DNA from 2 places in the Shewanella zhuhaiensis genome. Region 2 is predicted to be linked to the other one. Evidence: predicted binding sites of a transcription regulator. Region 2 holds the regulator's gene; the other holds the start of a gene.
The links. The regulator sigma-54, encoded in region 2, starts transcription at its own class of promoters, with help from an activator protein. The targets are predictions, from matches to a motif close to GTTGGCACGNNNNTNGNNT.

Region 1 (7,365 bases), on a different contig from region 2:
GACCAACCTGTCATCGGCGCTGACCAAGCTGCTGATGTCGCATCCACGGCTCAATCGGGCCGGTGCCCGGGTGCTCATGTGTGAGGAGGACTTCCCTTCCATGGGCTTTGCGGTGCAGCAGGCACTGCCTCAGGCAAGGCTCAGTTTTATCCCCCAGGGAGCAGACATCACCGATGCCAATCTGTGGCAGCAGCATATCGATGCCGGGCTGGATCTGGTGTTTATCAGCCATGCCTTTTCCAATCTGGGGGCGCTGGCGCCTGTGGCTGAGATAGTCGGCCGCTGCCGTGAGCTTGGAGTGCTGTCGCTGGTAGACGTGGCCCAGTCGGCGGGGGTTGTGCCTCTGTCACTGGGCGAACTTGCGCCTGACTTTCTGATTGGCTCGTCGGTGAAGTGGCTCTGCGGTGGTCCGGGTGCGGCTTATCTGTGGGTTCACCCCGAACGGATTGATGAGTGCGAACCTGTGGATGTGGGCTGGTTTTCCCATGAAAACCCGTTTGAGTTTGATATTCATCACTTCAAATATCATCCCTCGGCGCTGCGCTTTTGGGGCGGTACCCCATCTGTAGCGCCCTTTGTGCTGGCAGGCCACAGCATCAACTGGTTTGCCAAGTTGGAAAAAGGACTGCTACGGCAACATAATCAGGCTTTGGTATCAAAGCTTTACGATGAGTTGCACCAAGCTGGTGCAATCGGTTCGGCCGTGCGTTCGCCGGGGAGTGGTATCGCGGCCCATAGCCGCAGCGGCACTGCAATTTTGAACTTCGGAGAGCACAATGAGGCGGTGATGGCCGCGCTCACCCAGACCAATATCAGCGTCGATAAACGCCGCTACGGACTCAGGGTGTCACCGCACCTGTATAACGACGTGGAAGATATTGCGCGCTTTATTACGTGTGTGAAGGCAGTCTGCTGACGCCTTCAACCCTGAGCCCTTGATGCTCGAATAAAGGCCCAAAAATAAGCGCCCCGAACCTGAGTCCGGGGCGCTTTTTTTATGCGCCGGTTACCCGGCGTTCTGTAGGGTATTACAGGCTGTAATACAGTTCGAATTCTACTGGGTGAGTGGTGCGGTTTACGCGCTCAGCCTCAGCCTTTTTCAGGCCGATGTAGGAATCGATGAAGTCGTTGCAGAATACACCGCCCTTGGTCAGGAACTCACGGTCAGCATCCAGGGCAGCCAGAGCTACGTCCAGAGACTCGGCAACCTGTGGGATTTCGGCCGCTTCTTCAGCTGGCAGATCGTACAGGTCCTTGTCCATGGCATCGCCAGGGTGGATCTTGTTCTGGATACCGTCCAGACCAGCCATCAGCAGAGCCGCGAAAGCCAGGTATGGGTTGGCCATTGGGTCTGGGAAGCGAGTCTCGATACGACGACCTTTAGGGCTTGGTACTACTGGGATACGGATAGAAGCAGAGCGGTTACGGGCAGAGTAAGCCAGCATTACCGGGGCTTCGAAGTGTGGTACCAGACGCTTGTAAGAGTTGGTGCTTGGGTTGGTGAAGGCGTTCAGGGCACGGGCGTGCTTGATGATACCGCCGATGTAGTACAGGGCAGTTTCAGACAGACCGCCGTACTTGTCGCCGGCAAACAGGTTTACGCCATCTTTGGCCAGAGACTGGTGAACGTGCATACCAGAGCCGTTGTCGCCAACGATTGGCTTAGGCATAAAGGTCGCAGTCTTACCGTAGGCGTGAGCCATGTTGTGAACCACGTACTTCAGTACCTGGATTTCGTCAGCCTTGGCAGTCAGGGTGTTGAAACGGGTAGCAATTTCGTTCTGACCGGCAGTGGCCACTTCGTGGTGGTGAGCTTCAACTACCTGACCCATTTCTTCCAGTACCAGACACATGGCAGAGCGCAGGTCCTGAGAAGAGTCAACCGGGGCAACCGGGAAGTAACCGCCTTTCACGAATGGACGGTGACCTGTGTTGCCTTCTTCGTAGCTGGTGCCTGAGTTCCAGGCGGCTTCTTTGGCGTCGATCTTCACGAAGGTACCGCTCATGTCGGTGCCGAAACGTACGTCGTCGAACAGGAAGAATTCTGGCTCTGGACCTACGAGTACTGTGTCGGCGATGCCGGTAGCACGCAGGTACTCTTCAGCCTTCTTGGCGATAGAGCGTGGGTCACGGTTGTAGCCGCTCATGGTGGCAGGCTCGAGGATGTCACAGCGGATCAGCGCGGTGGTTTCTTCGGTGAAAGGATCCAGCACGAAAGTAGTTGGGTCTGGCATCAGCACCATGTCTGATTCGTTGATGCCTTTCCAGCCGGCGATGGATGAGCCGTCGAACATTTTACCGTCTTCAAAGAAGTCGGCATCTACCTGATGAGTAGGGATAGATACGTGCTGTTCTTTACCCTTGGTATCGGTAAAGCGCAGATCCACGAATTTCACTTCCAGGTCTTTCAACTGCTTCAACACATTTTCAACTGACATGTTCGAGTCTCCGGGTAGGGTAAAGGGTTGTCCCTTAATCAATAATTTGTTTGTCGGTGTAGCGGCTTTTGCGGCTGCGCCGAAACGTGGCACAGATAAAGCCAGTACTGTGCCAACATTTTAAGTCATTGATTAAATAGAGAGTGGTTGGATTTTTAGGGCGCAGGATTTTCACGGTTGCACTATTGTGGTGCAGCCTATGCACTATTGTGGTGCTTGCACTGATGCTGTGCAGTAATTTGGTGCAGCCGGGCAAGGTCGGGATCTCCCAAACGGCCAAAAAATAATCCTGTCCGTGAGGACGCTGCTAGAGTAGAATGGCACGCTTTTTAACGCAAGGGGCCGGGGAATAGTTCAGTAATACGTCATATTCCCGCGCCCTGCCGGCGATAGTCCGGCCGTCCCGAGGCGTAACAACATCGGGGCAATGCACACTGAAACAAGATGGTAAGAGGCTAACCGTGTTAGAAAATTTGCGTAACATCGCCATTATTGCTCACGTTGACCATGGTAAAACCACCCTGGTTGACAAGCTGCTCTCCCAGTCAGGCACCCTTGAAAGCCGCGGCGAAGCCACAGAGCGCGTGATGGACTCCAACGATCTGGAAAAAGAACGTGGCATCACCATTCTGGCGAAAAACACTGCCATCAAGTGGAACGATTACCGTATCAACATCGTAGACACCCCTGGCCACGCCGACTTCGGTGGTGAAGTAGAGCGTGTTTTGTCTATGGTGGACTCTGTATTGCTGCTGGTTGACGCCGTTGACGGCCCAATGCCACAGACCCGCTTCGTGACCAAAAAGGCGTTTGCCCAGGGCCTCAAGCCCATCGTGGTTATCAACAAAATCGACCGTCCGGGTGCCCGTCCTGATTGGGTAATCGACCAGGTATTTGACCTGTTCGACAACCTGGGTGCCACCGACGAACAGCTGGACTTCCCAATCGTTTACGCCTCGGCCCTGAATGGCTTTGCCACTCTGGATCCCGATGAGCCAAGCGAAGACATGACCCCACTGTTCCAGACCATCGTTGAGAAAGTATCTCCTCCGGATGCAGACGCCGAAGGCGCCTTCCAGATGCAGATCTCTCAGCTGGACTACAACAGCTACGTGGGCGTTATCGGTGTAGGCCGTATCAAGCGCGGCAGCGTCAAGACCAACCAGCAGGTAACCGTTGTTGGTGCCGATGGTAAAACCCGTAACGGCAAAATCGGCCAGGTACTGGGTTACATGGGTCTGGACCGTCACGAAGTGGCCAGCGCCAACGCCGGTGACATCGTTGCTATCACGGGTCTTGGCGAGCTGAAAATCTCTGACACCATCTGCGCCGTGGGCAGTGCCGAAGCCCTGCCACCACTGAGCGTAGACGAGCCAACTCTGACCATGACCTTCCAGGTAAACACCTCTCCGTTTGCCGGTAAAGAAGGTAAGTACGTGACTTCACGTAACATCCTTGAGCGTCTGCAACAGGAACTGGTTCACAACGTTGCCCTGCGTGTTGAAGAAACCGACAGCCCTGACCGCTTCCGCGTGTCTGGCCGTGGTGAACTGCACCTGTCTATCCTGATTGAAAACATGCGCCGTGAAGGTTACGAGCTGGCGGTATCCCGTCCAGAAGTAATCATCAAGGAAATCGACGGTGAGAAGTGCGAGCCGTTCGAAACCCTGACCGTGGACGTGGAAGAAGATCATCAGGGCACTGTGATCGAGAAGCTGGGTACCCGTAAGGCTGACATGAAAGACATGCAGCTGGACGGCAAGGGTCGTGTGCGTATCGACTTCGTTATCCCAAGCCGCGGCCTGATTGGCTTCCAGACCGAGTTTATGACTGCGACCTCTGGTACCGGTCTTTTGTACCACACTTTCGACCACTACGGTCCATTCAAGGGTGGTGACATCGGTCAGCGTAACAACGGTGTACTGATCTCCAACGCCACAGGTAAGGCGCTGACCTTCGCCCTGTTCGGTCTGCAGGACCGTGGTCGTCTGATGATTGGCCACGCCGCTGAAGTTTACGAAGGCCAGGTGATCGGTATCCACAGCCGTTCAAACGACCTGACCGTAAACTGCCTGAAGGGCAAGCAGCTGACCAACATGCGTGCCTCTGGTACTGACGAAGCTCAGGTACTGACTCCGCACATCCAGATGACTCTGGAACAGGCGCTTGAGTTTATCGATGACGACGAACTGGTAGAAGTGACGCCGCTGAGCATCCGCGTGCGTAAGAAGCACCTGACCGAGAACGATCGTAAGCGCGCCAGCCGTCAGGGTGATTAATTCTGACCGCATCGCGTGATTAAAAAACCCCGGCTTGCCGGGGTTTTTTGTTTATGCACATTTGCTGGCGGTGCGGGTGACTCCGCTGTGATTGACGTTACGCGCGGCTTTTGCGGCGAGCGCCTTTGCGACTGCGCTCGCGCCACATCCAAAAGCCGGAGAGCGCCATCAGGCAGGGCAAAAAGCCGACAATGCACCAGATGATGCGGCTCGTAAGGCCGGCAAAGTCGCCATAGTGCAGAGGCTTGAAGCTGTCGGTGAACTGATACAGCCACGGCGCCTCGGCCACATCGAGGGTGACTGTGTGCTGGCCAGTGTTGTCATCAAAGCTGACAATAGACCCAAAGCGGCTGCGCAGCATGCCATCATCGGCGCGATGACCAAACAGGTGCACGCCCGGGTAACTTGCATCAGGTAGCCGCATATAGCTAGGCTCAAAGCCGGGCAGTTCACGCTGCGCCTCGGTTATCAGGGTTTCCACGTCGATGGCGGGATTGTAATAGCGCTGAGTAATGACAAAGGCGCTGTCATCGTGGCCTTCAATCACTTCTTCGTAAAAGTGCTCCAGGTTCCACCAGGCGCCGGTAAAGCCCAGCACCAGAAACACAGGTGCACCTGTGATGCCGAGCATCTTGTGGCCATCGCTCAGCAGCAGTCGCAGGCCTTTCCCTAAGCGCAGGGTAAAGAAGGTGCGCCAGAACTGGCGGTGCAGCACTATCCCTGATATCCCCAAAAACAGCATCAGCAGCGCCGTGATGGCCGCCAGCAGCAAACCTGCATGGTCCATCAGCAGCAGATAGTGCAGCTCCAGCAGCCAGTCTGTCAGTGCCCAGGTAAGCGATCTGGGCACTGTGAGCAGCTCGCCGGTTGCCGGATCCAGCCACAGCTTTTGCCAGTCGTAACTGCCTTGCTGCGCCACATACAGCATGTCGGCCTCGCCTTGTGCGCCAAACTGCCAGCCGAGGATCTCATGCTCAGGCAGCGCACTGGCTGCGCGCGGCAGCAGCACAGTCATACTTAGGCGCTCATCGCTGCCTGCATTGACCACCTCGGGCATCAGCCACCGGTCAAGCTCGGCTTTGAACACCAGCAGGCTGCCGCTCAGAGCTATCACAAACAGTGGCAGGGCGACGATAAGCCCCGCCAGCCCGTGCCATTTCCACAGATGTTTGCGCATCCTGATTACCAGTTGGCCGAGAAGCTGAGTTTGACCTCGCGGCCGCTGCCGGGCATGACCCTGAGCAGGCTGTCGGAGCCTGAGTAATAGTCTTCATCGGTGAGATTGCTGACGATAAGACGCACATCGTACAGATCCCAGCTGTAGGTCAGGTTCAGGTCAACCAGGGTGTAGGCGGGCAGGTAGAAGTCGCCTTCGCTGCTCTCATTCAGAACCGCCTGCACATTGCCCTGCTGCCTGGCATAGTGGTTTACCCCGGCACCAGCACTGAGGCCCGGCAGATAGTCATCCAGATTGTACTTAAGCCAGCCGCCATAGGAGTATCTGGGCACGTTGGCAACCCACTTGTCGTGCTCGGCATCCACCGCATGGGTGTAAGCGGCATGGCCGATAAGCTGCAGGTTGTCGGTGAGCAGCCACTGCAAATCCAGCTCGGCGCCCTGGCTTTGGATTTCTCCCGATGCCGAGTAGGTAAAGTTGCCACCGGCATCCACATTGGCCAGGGCGATGTTCTTTTTGGTGAGGTCAAACAGCGATAGGGTTGCGCTGAGGTCGCCATCGAAGCCACGGCTCTTGAGGCCAATCTCCCACTGTTTGCCTTGCTCTGGGTCCAGCACCTGCCCATTGGCATCGACAAAGGATTGTGGCGTAAAGGCTTCAGAGTAGCTGCCATACAGCACCCAGTTGTCGTTAAAGGCATAGCTCAGGCCAGCGCGAGGGCTGAAATTACTTGCGTATTCATCCACGTAGGCTTGCTTATATCTGTCGATACGGCCACCGAGGGTAAGACTCCAGTGGTCACCCCAGTTGATTTGGTCCTGGGCATAGAAGCCGAAAATACGGTTCTCGACCTTGGACTCGGGGCCAAAATCGTTGGTTTCGCTGTCTGGAAACACGCTGTAATCAGGCTGATACAGGTTGATTGTGGGGTACTGGCTGCCAAGGGCGCTACTGGTGTAGAGGTCAGAGATAAACACATCGACCCCGGCGGTAAACACATGCTCGCTGTTGCCAAGTTGCACCGTACCGTTGATGCCTGTGTCTATGGCCCAGGTTTTCCACTGGGTGCGGTAGCTGAATTTATACAGCGACAGCTCGCCTTTGTCGGCATTGTAGCTGCTGGGATAGTAAAGGTTATTCCAGTTGCTGGAGGCATCCTGATAGCGCATGTTCTGCCGCAGTTCCAGGTTGTTGCCAAGCGCCCAGGACAGCTCATAACCCAGGCGGAAGGTTTCATCTTCCAGATTACCCGGGTCGTTGATATTGCCGTAAAACAAGTTCTTATCGAGCTGGCCAAGGGGCGATTCCAGCACTGTGCCCATGGCAGGCAGCGGCATGCTGGGTTCGTTGTTGTCCTTGGTGTAACTGCCAAGCAGAGTCAGTTTGGCGTCGTCCGATAATTCAAAACTGAGGGACGGCGCTATATACAGGCGCTCCTGGCCATCCACATAGTCCACCGAATTGGCGGCAT
Region 2 (7,365 bases):
AGCGCTGAAGTCGAGCAGGATGGCAGTAAGGTGAGCGCCGACTCCATCGTCTATGACATCGAAAAGCAGCAGCTCAGCTCGCAAAGCAGCGGTAAAAAAGACGATCAGGTGATCACCATCATCAAACCTGAGAACTACCAGCAGGAATTGCAGGACAAAGGCGAGCAAGACCAGCCTCAACCCCAGAAAGAGAAGCAGCAATGACGGCACTGACCCTGAAGGCCAGCAACCTCGCCAAGAGTTACAAAAACCGTCAGGTGGTCAAAGATGTCAGCCTCACGGTGAATACCGGTCAGGTGGTTGGCCTGCTCGGCCCCAACGGTGCCGGTAAAACCACCACCTTCTACATGGTGGTGGGTCTGGTGCAAAGCGACAAGGGCAGTATTCACATCAATGACGATGACCTGACCCTCGACCCCATGCACCTGCGAGCCCGCAAAGGCATTGGCTACCTGCCCCAGGAGGCCAGCATCTTCCGCAAGCTGTCGGTACGCGACAACATCATGGCCGTGCTGCAGATGCGTAAAGAGCTCAGCAGCGATGAGCGTGAAGAGTTGCTCGAGCAACTGCTGGAAGAGTTCCACATCACCCACATCCGCGACAACGCCGGTATGTCACTCTCAGGTGGTGAACGTCGCCGGGTGGAAATTGCCCGTGCACTGGCCGCCAACCCACGCTTTATCCTGTTGGATGAACCCTTTGCCGGGGTTGACCCCATTTCGGTTATCGATATCAAAAAGATTATCGAACAGCTGAAAAACCGCGGTCTTGGGGTGCTTATTACCGACCACAACGTGCGTGAAACCCTGGATGTGTGTGAAAAAGCCTACATCGTCAGCCACGGCAGCCTGATTGCCGAAGGCACACCTGCCGAGATCCTGGACAATCAGCAAGTGCGTGCAGTGTACTTGGGTGAGCAATTCAGGCTATAGTTAAACAACAAAGCCTACCGTCTCATATCCGGTAAATCAGGGTGGCTATTGGCCGAAGAACCTGATAGATAAAAGCTTTCTACCTGAATTATTTAGTGAAGGATCCGCAGTACGATGAAAGCGTCGCTCCAGCTCAAACTGGGACAACAACTCACCATGACGCCACAGTTGCAGCAGGCCATTCGTCTGCTTCAACTCTCCTCGCTTGAACTGCAACAGGAAATTCAACAAGCCCTCGACGCCAATCCGCTGCTGGAAATGGACGATGATCGCCTCGATGGCGATCAGTACGATGCCGATGGCGGCGACAAAGAGTTCGACGACAAATTCGATGAAGGCTCAGTATCAGCCAGCGCAGGTGATTCCGCTTCGGTAGAAACCTCCGAAGCCGTGACTCAGGAATCCATGCCGGATGAACTGCCCATGGACACTACCTGGGATGAAGTCTTCACCGCCGCTCCGGTTGCCGGCCCCGGCATCAGTCGCGACGACGACATGCCATTTCAGGGCGAAACCAGCGAAGGCCTGTACGAACACCTCGAATGGCAGAAAAATCTCACCCCTTTTTCGGATACCGATTTGGCCATTGCCACCGCTATCATTGATGCCATTGACGAAAAGGGCTATCTGACCCAAAGCCTGGATGAAATCCTCGAGGCCGTGGGCGATGAAGAGGTTGAGCTGGACGAAGTCGAGGCTGTGCTCAAGCGCATTCAACACTTCGATCCCATTGGTGTTGCAGCAAGGGATTTGGCCGAGTGCCTGCTGATCCAGCTGGGGCAGTTTGCCGCTGATACGCCGCATCTGGATAACGCCAAGCTGCTTATCCGTGAGCATCTGGACCTGATTGCCAACCGCGACTTCCGCACCCTGATGCGGAAAACCCGCCTCAAGGAAGAAGAACTCAGAGACGCCATAGTGCTGATCCAGAGTCTGAATCCCCGTCCGGGCGAGAACGTCACCAGCACCAAGGAAGAGTACGTGATCCCTGACGTGTCGGTGAGCAAAAAGAATGGTCGCTGGGTGGTGGAGCTGAACCCGGATTGCATGCCTAAACTGAGTGTGAATCAGCAGTATGCAGCGCTGGCGCGCACCAGCCGCAATCAGTCAGACAGCCAGTTTATCCGAGGCCATCTGCAAGAGGCCAAGTGGTTTATCAAGAGTCTGGAGAGCCGCAACGACACCCTGCTCAAGGTGGCCAACTGCATAGTGCAATTCCAGCAGGGCTTTTTTGAGTACGGTGAAGAGGCCATGAAACCCATGGTGCTCAACGATATCGCCGAGGCGGTGGAAATGCACGAATCCACCATCTCCAGGGTCACCACTCAAAAGTACATGCATACCCCGCGGGGTATCTTTGAACTGAAATACTTTTTCTCCAGCCATGTCGGAACCGAAGATGGCGGAGAGTGCTCTTCTACTGCAATCCGCGCCTTTATCAAAAAGCTGGTTGCAGCGGAAAACCAGAAGAAGCCGTTAAGCGACAGCAAGATGGCAGAACTTCTGGCGGAACAAGGAATCAACGTTGCCCGACGCACCATCGCCAAATACCGAGAGGCGATGCTGATACCACCGTCGAATCAGCGTAAGAGTTTGTAACCCAACCGAGGTCATTGGAGGAAAGTGTCTATGCAAATCAACCTGACAGGGCATCACATCGAAATCACCGACTCACTGCGCGACTACGTAGAGAGTAAATTCTCCAAGCTTGAACGCCATTTCGAACAGATCAATAATGTGCACGTTGTTCTCAATGTTCAGAAATTGCAGCAAATCGCAGAAGCCAAGCTTCACCTCAACGGAGGCGAAGTATTCGCCACCTCAGAACATGAAGACATGTACGCCGCCATTGACGCCCTGATTGATAAACTGGACCGTCAGGTAATTAAACACAAAGAGAAACTGACCAAACATTAACGATGGAACTAAGTACCATCCTGGCGCCGGAGTGCACTAGCTGTGCCACTCCGGGCAGCAAGAAAAAGGTACTGGAACTGATTAGCGATCTCGCCGCAGCCCAGTACCCTTCCCTCTCTTCCCAAGAGATCTTTGAAAGCCTGCTGGCCCGTGAAAAAATGGGTAGCACCGGCATTGGTAATGGCATTGCCATTCCCCATGGTCGCCTGGGTAGTATCGACAAACCTCTCGCCGTACTCATCAAATGCGAAGAAGCCATTGGCTACGATGCCATCGACAAACAGCCGGTGGACATACTGTTCGCGCTGTTGGTGCCATCTGACCAATGCCAACAGCATCTGAGTACCCTGGCAGCCATGGCCGAAAAGCTCAACGACAAGCAAGTGTTGAAGCAACTGCGTAAAAGCCATGATGAAAAGGAACTCTACCAGGTAATCACAGGATGAAACTCGTCATCGTTTCCGGCCGCTCCGGCTCAGGGAAATCCGTTGCCCTGCGGGTACTGGAAGACCTCGGCTATTACTGCGTCGATAACTTGCCGCTGACCCTGATGGGCCCCTTACTGGAGCAGCTCAAAGGCAGCAGCGACAAGGTCGCCATCAGTATCGACATTCGCAATATGCCTGAGCAGGAAAAAGCGCTGGAACAGGAGCTTGCCAAACTGCCGCCAGGGGTTGAGCTCACCAGTTTCTTCCTCAACTCCAGCGATAAGGTGCTGCTGAAACGCTACAGCGAAACCCGTCGTCTGCATCCATTGTCACGCAGCAAAGTGTCACTTCAGGAAGCCATCAAACTCGAAGGCAAACTGCTTGAGCCTGTGTCGCAATTGGTGGACCACTACATAGACACCTCCAATCTGAACGTCTATGAGCTGGCCGATGCCGTCCGGCAAATTCTGCTGGGGCGCACCGACAAAGAGCTGGTGATCATCTTTGAATCCTTTGGCTTCAAGCATGGCATGCCCACCGAGGCCGACTTTATGTTCGACGCCCGTTTCTTGCCAAATCCGCACTGGGAGCCAGCCCTTCGGCCGATGACCGGATTGGATGAGCCAGTGAAGCAGTTTTTGGAGCGTCAGGTACTGGTCAACAAGTACATCTGGCAAATCGAAAACCTGCTGGAAACCTGGCTGCCGCATCTGGAGCGTAACAACCGCAGTTACCTGACCATCGCCATAGGTTGTACCGGTGGTCAGCACCGCTCGGTATACATTGCCGACCAGCTGGCCAAACGTTTTGCCAACTCGCACCATAAGGTCGAAGCACGCCACAGGGAACTCGATGCCAAGGCTTGAGCGCGATATCACCATAGTCAATAAACTCGGATTACATGCCCGTGCCGCCACCAAGCTGGCGGTACTGGCGTCTGAGTTCAAGGCCAGCGTCACCCTGGTACAGGGTGAAAAACAAGCCTCGGCCGCCAGCGTACTGGGGCTGCTGATGCTGGAATCCGGCATGGGCAAAACCATCCATATCATTGCCGAAGGCGATGAGGCCGAGCAGGCCATGGACGCCATCTGCAACCTTATCAACGCCTGCTTTGACGAAGAGTGCTAAAAGCCCTCACACGACAGCAGGCTATAGCGCCACTCCTCCCCTCAACTAAAGCCATCGCAGCATATTGCACTGCGCATTAGCGCCAATCTTCGTCTATCCCTCTATATTTGCTACCATATTGCCAATTCATCTCTTTGGGGAAAGGCGATGCCATTGGAACTTCTGGATAACGAACAGACCGAACTCAGACTGAGCCAGCTCAACGAGGCGCTCGGTAGCGGCATGTTTGTGCACGTGCGGCAAATGCTGCTCAATATGGCCGCCTCAGATATTGCGCTGGTGCTCGAATCCTCGCCGCCGCGCACCCGCCAGGTACTGTGGCAACTGATTGACCCCGAACTCGCCGGTGAAGTGCTTGAAGAGCTGGGCGAAGAGATGAAAGACAAGTTCATCCGCCAGATGAGTCCTGAGCGTCTGGCCCGGGCCGCCGCCGGTTTGGACACCGACGATCTGGCCTACATACTGCGATCGCTGCCGGACAGCCTCTATCGGCAAGTGCTGCAGTCCATGTCCAGCCAGGACCGGCTGCGTGCCGAGCAGGCGCTGTCTTACCCCGAAGAGACCGCCGGCGGCATCATGAACACAGATACTGTCACCATTCGTCCCGACGTGAATGTGGATGTGATACTGCGTTATCTGCGCCTGCGCGGCTCCCTGCCCGAGGCCACCGACATGCTGTATGTGGTCGACAAGCAGGACGTGCTGATGGGCGGGGTAACCCTGGCTTCACTTCTCACCTGCGACCCGGCCACCCCTATCCGCGAGCTGATAAATGAGAGCATCGATGGCATTCCGGTCAGCATGTCGGATACCGAGGCGGCTGCGCTGTTTGAGCGCCACGACTGGGTGTCAGCCCCTGTGGTTGATTCCGATGGCAAGCTGCTGGGGCGGATCACCATCGATGACGTGGTCGATGTGATCCGAGAAGACGCCGAACACTCGATGATGGGCATGGCAGGGATGGATGATGACGAAGACACTTTCGGCCCTGTGCTGAAAAGCAGCGCCCGCCGTTCGCTGTGGTTGACGGTGAATCTGTTCGCTGCCCTGCTGGCCGCCTCAGTAAGCAATATGTTTGAGTCTACTCTGGAGCAATTTGCCACCATCGCGATTCTGATGACCATAGTGCCCAGCATGGGCGGTGTGGCGGGTAATCAAACCCTGGCGCTGGTGATCCGCGGCATAGCCCTTGGCCACATTGGTCAGAGCAACTCGCGTTGGCTGATTGGCAAGGAGCTCGCCATCGGTTTTTTAAATGGCCTGCTGTGGGCAGTGCTGGTGAGCCTGGCGGTGTGGCTGTGGAAGGATGACATCCGCCTCGGCGCCCTGATTGGCGGCGCCATGTTGATCAATATGACCATTGCGGGCCTGGCCGGTGCCAGTATTCCACTGCTGCTGAAAAAGCTTAAGATTGACCCGGCGCTCGCCGGTGGCATGGTGTTGACCACGGTAACGGATGTGATTGGCCTGTTTGCCTTTTTAGGCTTGGCAACGGCCTTTTTGATGCGTTGAGCCTTGATTCAGGGAGCGGGCAGCCACTCAATGTCCGGCTGGTTTTCGCCGGACAACACCGACACACACTCTTTTTTGGTAACCACCAAAAACTCCCGTGGCGACAAATGGCTGCTGGCCATAAAGCCGCTGCGTTTACTCTCCTGCGCCAGCCAGCCGCCCTCAGACAACTGAAACAGCCAGCCATTGGATAGACTGAATTCGGCCCAGAACTCCAGCAAATCGCCTTCGTCCAACAGCCGTATGCCCATCACCTTATCGAAGCTCACCACACAGCGTTTGCCCTCGATAACCAGCGACAGTTTCAGCATTCCCATACCGTAATCCAAAGAGGAGAGGTGCACCTCTTCTCCCAGACGATCTACAGCCAAGGCAACACCACGGGGATGACTCATGCTTGCCAGACTCCTGACGAAAAGATACTTCTCATTAAAAAGACTTATCTCTCATCTTGCAAGCCCGCCGTCACAACGCCCTGGGCGGCGCAAAGCCATAACTGGCCAGAATCGCCTGTCCCTTGGGGCTTACAATAAAGTCGGCCAGACCCTGGGCCTTGTTATCGATAACCAACAGGCCGTAGTCGGCGCCAACCGCCAGCGCTTCCGGCAGTGCCAGTACCTGCAATTCTTCAAATTCCTTCTGGGCCAGGCGTCCATTGGTGCAATAGGTCAAAAACACGTCCGCCTGTTTCTCACGCATTACATGGGCGTAGTTGTTAACCCCCTTTGGTGGCTTGGGGCTGTCCGGGCCGCCGGTTAACTGGCGCGCCTTGGCTTTGAGTTTCTCGGCCGCGCCTACGACTTGCGCCTCGGCCAAATCGAAGGCGGCAAAAGCATAGTCTCCGGAGGGATCGGCCTTGGGCGTAGAGGTGCCCACCACCACATCGGCAGACAGCAAGGTATCGAGCAGGGTTTCTGTCGTTACCTTAAGCCCGGGCTGAGCGAGGGCACAGAGCTGATTGCGGGCAAAGGGGGTCACTTCCAGTCCAAAACCTGCCGCCTTGAGGGTTTGCGGGTGCTTCATATTGGCCGAGGCAAACAAGGCGACCGACTCGCCCTGCTCAATCTGCTGGCGCAGCAGCCCCGATGGACCGTACTTGGCAGCAACCTCTGCGCCGCCCCGCTGCGTGAAGGCGGCTACCACCTCGTTCATCGCAGTCTTCAGGCTGCCGGCGGCTCTGAGTTGCAACGGAGGCTTATCGGGCATTTGAGCTGAAATTGCCTGTGGCTGGGCTTCGGCCTGCACCTGAGCGGCCATTAACAGCGCCAGTGCAATCAGTGATTTTTTCATTGAATTCATCCATGTAACTTATTTTAAGGCCACAGAAAAACCCAAAGCCGAAACCAACTCAAGTGTGGGGATCACAGATACGCATTTATAGGTCAAAGGCATGAAGCGCCAAGACCCAGGCACAAAAAAGGAGGCCTTAGCCTCCTTTTTAATTGCAT

Region 1: glnA (glutamate--ammonia ligase) is a predicted target of sigma-54. The motif match lies at 2,537-2,555, and genes of this name have one in related genera.

What each region holds. Positions count from the first base shown of each region.
Region 1 is NZ_JAKUDL010000004.1:260,286-267,650, forward strand. It holds gene MJ923_RS13160 (aminotransferase class V-fold PLP-dependent enzyme) at 1-916, shown strand, start outside; gene glnA (glutamate--ammonia ligase) at 1,029-2,438, opposite strand; gene typA (translational GTPase TypA) at 2,900-4,717, shown strand; gene MJ923_RS13175 (PepSY-associated TM helix domain-containing protein) at 4,815-5,894, opposite strand; gene MJ923_RS13180 (TonB-dependent siderophore receptor) at 5,900-7,365, opposite strand, start outside.
Region 2 is NZ_JAKUDL010000006.1:56,358-63,722, forward strand. It holds gene lptA (lipopolysaccharide transport periplasmic protein LptA) at 1-204, shown strand, start outside; gene lptB (LPS export ABC transporter ATP-binding protein) at 201-932, shown strand; gene MJ923_RS15850 (RNA polymerase factor sigma-54) at 1,047-2,531, shown strand; gene hpf (ribosome hibernation promoting factor) at 2,562-2,849, shown strand; gene ptsN (PTS IIA-like nitrogen regulatory protein PtsN) at 2,852-3,295, shown strand; gene rapZ (RNase adapter RapZ) at 3,292-4,143, shown strand; gene MJ923_RS15870 (HPr family phosphocarrier protein) at 4,130-4,405, shown strand; gene mgtE (magnesium transporter) at 4,553-5,917, shown strand; gene MJ923_RS15880 (hypothetical protein) at 5,926-6,312, opposite strand; gene MJ923_RS15885 (molybdate ABC transporter substrate-binding protein) at 6,383-7,207, opposite strand.